Linked DNA regions of Stappia indica. Each later gene encodes a partner of the first gene's protein in a complex. Links are inferred from orthologs where the notes say so. Each region holds a gene or a part of one and is shown on either strand. Other genes may lie near its edges.

Region 1 (2,847 bases):
GGCGCCTACATCAAGCTCGCTGTTAGCACTCTCATTCACAGAGTGCCAACGTGGTCGGCGATCCGGGCGACCCCGACGGAGGGGCGCAGGCGCGACAAGTACCACGCTGGCCCCAAAAGGAAAGAGCACGACATGAAGTTCCGTCCTCTGCATGATCGCGTCGTCGTTCGCCGCGTCGACTCCGAAGCGAAGACCGCCGGTGGCATCATCATTCCGGACACCGCCAAGGAAAAGCCGCAGGAAGGCGAAGTCGTCGCCGTCGGCCCCGGTGGCCGCAAGGACAATGGCGATCTGATCGCCCTCGACGTCAAGGCTGGCGATCGCGTGCTGTTCGGCAAGTGGTCGGGCACCGAAGTCAAGATCGACGGCGAAGACCTTCTGATCATGAAGGAAAGCGACATCATGGGCGTGGTCGGCTAAGCCGCACCGCGCTTTTCCTGTCCTTTTCGCGGTCGCCAGCCGCAGGCCCTCTTCAAGGCCGCAGGCGCGATACCGCGACGACCCAAACCACATGGAGACCTGAAAATGGCTGCCAAAGACGTCAAGTTCTCTTCCGACGCCCGCGACCGCATGCTGCGCGGCGTGGACATCCTCGCCAACGCCGTCAAGGTGACGCTCGGCCCGAAGGGCCGCAACGTCGTCATCGACAAGGCCTTCGGCGCCCCGCGCATCACCAAGGACGGCGTCTCCGTCGCCAAGGAAATCGAGCTTGAGGACAAGTTCGAGAACATGGGCGCGCAGATGGTGCGCGAAGTCGCGTCGAAGACCAACGACATCGCCGGCGACGGCACGACCACCGCGACCGTCCTGGCCCAGGCCATCGTCCGCGAGGGCGTCAAGGCCGTTGCCGCCGGCATGAACCCGATGGACCTGAAGCGCGGCGTCGACCTGGCTGCCCAGACCGCCGTCAAGGACCTCGAGGCCCGCTCCAAGAAGATCTCCACCTCCGCCGAAGTGGCGCAGGTCGGCACGATCTCGGCCAACGGCGACACCCAGATCGGCGAGGACATCGCCAGCGCGATGCAGCGCGTCGGCAACGAGGGCGTGATCACCGTCGAGGAGGCCAAGTCGCTTGAGACCGAGCTCGAGGTCGTCGAGGGCATGCAGTTCGACCGCGGCTACCTGTCGCCCTACTTCGTGACCAATGCCGAGAAGATGGTCGCCGAGTTGGAGAAGCCGTACATCCTGCTGCACGAGAAGAAGCTCTCGAACCTGCAGGCCATGCTGCCGATCCTCGAGGCCGTCGTCCAGTCCAGCCGTCCGCTGCTGATCATCGCCGAGGACGTCGAGGGCGAGGCTCTCGCCACGCTCGTGGTCAACAAGCTGCGTGGCGGCCTGAAGATCGCCGCCGTCAAGGCTCCGGGCTTCGGTGACCGCCGCAAGGCCATGCTCGAGGACATCGCCGTCCTGACCGGCGGCACGGTGATCTCCGAGGATCTCGGCATCAAGCTCGAGAACGTCACGCTCGACATGCTCGGCACCGCCGAGAAGGTCTCCATCACCAAGGAGAACACCACCATCGTCGACGGCGCCGGCGACAAGGCCGACATCGAGGGCCGCGTTGCGCAGATCAAGGCGCAGATCGAGGAGACCACCTCCGACTACGACCGCGAGAAGCTGCAGGAGCGTCTTGCCAAGCTCGCCGGCGGCGTCGCGGTGATCCGCGTCGGCGGTGCGACCGAGGTCGAGGTGAAGGAGAAGAAGGACCGCGTCGACGACGCCCTCAACGCGACCCGTGCGGCCGTTGAGGAAGGCATCGTCCCGGGCGGCGGTGTTGCCCTGCTGCGTGCCAAGAAGGCCGTCGAGGCCCTGACCTCCGACAATCCGGACATCATGGCCGGCATCAAGATCGTCCTGCGCGCTCTTGAGGCTCCGATCCGCCAGATCGCCCAGAACGCGGGCGTCGAGGGTTCGATCGTGGTCGGCAAGATCCTGGAGAACAACGACGAGACGTTCGGCTTCAACGCCCAGACGGAGAAGTACGTCAACATGGTGGAGACCGGCATCATCGACCCGACCAAGGTCGTGCGCACGGCCCTCCAGGACGCGGCTTCGATCGCCGGCCTGCTGATCACCACCGAGGCGATGGTCGCCGAGCTTCCGAAGAAGGACGCTCCGGCTCCGGCCATGCCGGGCGGCGGTATGGGCGGCATGGACTTCTAAGAAGTCCATAAAGCCAGAAACAACGAATGGGCGGCCCTCGGGCCGCCCATTTGCGTTTATGGGGGCTGCGTCCCACAGCCGTCATCAGCTCATGTCGGCGAGTTGGTCCCTCATTCCCGTCTTGAAGACGGCCCCGATCTTTCGCACGAGGGGAGTTAAAAGCACCTCACCCGATTTTGCGTGCAAGGGGTGTCCTCCCGGTTCCAGCGAAGCTGGAGACCGGGAACCAGTAACCACAGGAGATACGACTCAGGTCGCGGCGTCGGAGCTGCGGCGTGAGCGCCACAACCGCGCCCGGCGGATACTGGATGCCTGCCTGTCGCAGGCATGACAGCCGAGAAGGTGACGAATGCCTTCCCGCCTCACGCCGGCCGGGGTGCCAATGGGCACCGGGTCGCGGCTTCGCCTTGCCCGGCGTGACAGCCTGGGTGGGTGGCACCGCCTCACAACCTCACCCGCATGGACAGCCGCGCGGGCAAAGGGTATGGCGAGGCCGGAGAGCCGCCCGGAAAGGCCGGCGAGAGAGAACCTACGAGAAGACCTGAGGAAAAGTGCAATGGACCGCGAAACGCTAGCCCGCATCGAGCGGCTGGAAGAGCAGCTCGCCTTCCAGACGCGCACCGTCGAGGACCTGAACGAGGTGGTCACCCGCCAGGCCGACCAGATCGACATGCTGAACCGCCG
Region 2 (2,830 bases), 650 kb from region 1 along the record:
TACTGCTCATGCGAGCCGATAGAGAATTTGAGTAGCGTCACTATACGCCGATAGCCGCCAAACGCAAGAAAATTCGCCGCTTGCCCGGATTCCGCCGCCCCGTATCAGACCTTGCGGAACTCCAGATAGTGGCCCTTGCGGCCCTCGCGATAGGCCTTTGCCTCGTAGCGCGTGCCCGACCAGGGCTGCCAGGGAACCAGCCAGTCGGGCGCAGCTTCCGCCGTCCATTCGAAGGCGGGATGGGCGAGCAGGCGGGCCAGCGTCCAGTCGACATAGGTGTCGATGTCGCTGGCGAAGCGGTAGAGCGCACCGGGCTTCAGCACGCGTGCCATGCGGTCCAGATTGACCGGATTGACGAAGCGGCGCTTCCAGTGCCGGCGCTTGGGCCAGGGGTCGGGGTAGAGCTGGTAGATGCCGTCGAGCGAGGCGTCCGGCAGCCAGTCAAGCAGCTTGATCGCGTCGTCGCCATAGACCCGGACATTGGCGAGCTCCTCCGTCTCCACCTCGACCACCGCCTTGGCGAGGCTGCTGACGAAAGGCTCGACGCCGATGAAGCCGGTCTGCGGCAGCCGCCTTGCCTCGTGCAAAAGGTGCTCGCCGCCGCCGAAGCCGATCTCCATCCACACCGTCTCGACCTTGCCCGCAAACAGCTCGCGCACGTCTTGCGGCGCCGGCTGCGACAGGTCCGGCTGCAGGCGCTCAAGGGCGCTTTCGAAGACTTCGCGGCGCTGCGCGCGAAGCGGCTTGCCGACGCGGCGGCCGAAGAAGGAGCCCTTGCTGTGGTCGGTCATATGCGTGCAGGTCCGGCACTCTATGCCCTTGGGCGACACGTCGCGGGGCAGCGGAAACGACGTCCGCCCGGCACCAGGGTGCCGGGCGGGATGGCAAGCCGCGGCCTTTCGGCCCGGCACGATGTCAGGCGACGGCGTCGCGCAGCGCGTGCACCAGGTCGATCTTCTCCCAGGAGAAACCACCGTCCTCCTCCGGCTCGCGGCCGAAGTGGCCATAGGCGGCCGTGCGGGCGTAGATCGGCCGGTTCAGGCTGAGGTGCTGGCGGATGCCGCGCGGGGTCAGGTTCATCACCTCGCGCAGGGCCTTTTCCAGCTTCGCCTCGTCGACCTTGCCGGTGCCGTGCAGGTCGACATAGACCGACAGCGGCTCGGCGACGCCGATGGCGTAGGAGAGCTGGATGGTGCAGCGGTCGGCCAGATTGGCCGCAACCACGTTCTTGGCGAGATAGCGGGCTGCGTAAGCCGCCGAACGGTCGACCTTGGTCGGGTCCTTGCCCGAGAAGGCGCCGCCGCCATGCGGGGCAGCACCGCCATAGGTGTCGACGATGATCTTGCGGCCGGTCAGGCCGGCATCGCCGTCGGGACCGCCGATCACGAAGGCGCCCGTCGGGTTGACGTGCCACGCGGTGTCCTTGGTGACCCAGCCGCCCGGCAGCGCCGTGACGATGTAGGGCTCGACGATGGCGCGGATGTCATGGGAGGTGAGCTTGGGGTCGAGGTGCTGGGTCGACAGCACGATCGAGGTCACGCCGACCGGCAGACCGTTCTCGTAGCGCACGGTGACCTGGCTCTTGGCGTCCGGCCCGAGCGCCGGCTCCTTGCCGGTCTTGCGGGCTTCGGCCAGCAGGCGGAGGATCTTGTGCGAATAGTAGATCGGCGCCGGCATCAGCTCCGGCGTCTCGCGGCAGGCGTAGCCGAACATGATGCCCTGGTCGCCGGCGCCTTCGTCCTTGTTGTCGGCCGCATCGACGCCCTGGGCGATGTGGGCCGACTGGGCGTGCAGGTGGACGGCGATGTCGCAGGCCTCCCAGTGGAAGCCCTCCTGCTCATAGCCGATGTCGCGAATGGCCATGCGCGCCAGATGCGCGATGTATTCGTTGGTGATCGTCGCCGGACCGCGGGTCTCGCCCGCAATCACCACGCGATTGGTGGTTGCCAGCGTTTCGCAGGCGACGCGCGCCTCCGGCATCTCGGCGATGAATGCATCGACGACCGTATCCGAAATGCGGTCGCAGACCTTGTCCGGATGGCCTTCCGACACGGATTCGGAAGTGAAGAGATAATCTTGACGAGCCACGTTCAACCGTCCTTCTGGGAAGAATAGAAAGAAGCGGCAGGGACCCCCGCCGCCACGCACGACACATGCCAGCGAAGACGACGGCTCGTCAAGCCATGCGGGACCGCAACCGGCAACGGCGCGGTTGTACCGCAGTCCGGCAGGACCTGCGGACCGGGCGGAGAAGGCAAGGCCTTCGCCGTCCGTCCGCATCATGAAATCCGGGTATCAGACCTCTTCGCCGGCCAGGGCGCGGACGAGGTCGACGACACGGCGCCGCACCTTGGCATCCTCGATCCGCACGAAGGCCTTGTTCAGCGACAGGCCTTCCGAGGAAGACAGGAAATCGACCACATAGGATGCCGGCTTGGCCTCGCCGAAGCCGCTCGCATCGTCCGGCGTGCCCGGCGCATCCTCGAAGAAGAAGGCGACCGGCACCTTCAGGATCGTGGCGATGTGCTGCAGCCGGCTGGCGCCGATGCGGTTGGTGCCTTTTTCATACTTCTGAATCTGCTGAAATGTGATGCCAAGGCTCTCGCCAAGCTTCTCCTGGCTCATTCCAAGCATCATCCTGCGCAGTCGCACGCGGCTGCCAACATGCACGTCGATGGGGTTCGGTGCTTTCTTGCTGCTCATTGTCGTCTTCTTTCCGGATCTTTCGAATGCTGTGACCATACTTGTTTTACCCAGCGTTTCTTCGCTCGACCCAAGACGTCTTCGCCGGATGCGTGCATCCGAACACCAGAACATCGTGGAAGAACCG

What was found. The genes of interacting proteins can lie anywhere in the genome.
Region 2: the proteins of groL (region 1) and metK are in contact, whole or in part, in a cryo-EM structure (PDB 8P4O), measured with the Escherichia coli proteins. The link is inferred for Stappia indica from one-to-one orthologs.

The regions. Positions count from the first base shown.
Region 1 is NZ_CP046908.1:3,880,956-3,883,802, reverse strand. What follows is about bases 4-2,844. They hold groL (chaperonin GroEL), read left to right. Parts: upstream 4-525; coding sequence 526-2,163; downstream 2,164-2,844. Other genes in these bases: GH266_RS18105 (SlyX family protein), read left to right, coding at 2,720-2,844; groES (co-chaperone GroES), read left to right, coding at 133-420. Outside these bases: more of GH266_RS18105, read left to right, coding at 2,845-2,847.
Region 2 is NZ_CP046908.1:3,235,481-3,238,310, reverse strand. Bases 3-2,826 are described here. They hold metK (methionine adenosyltransferase), read right to left. Parts: upstream 2,089-2,826; coding sequence 916-2,088; downstream 3-915. Other genes in these bases: GH266_RS15210 (helix-turn-helix domain-containing protein), read right to left, coding at 2,296-2,703; trmB (tRNA (guanine(46)-N(7))-methyltransferase TrmB), read right to left, coding at 105-791. UniProt on the Escherichia coli protein: Catalyzes the formation of S-adenosylmethionine (AdoMet) from methionine and ATP.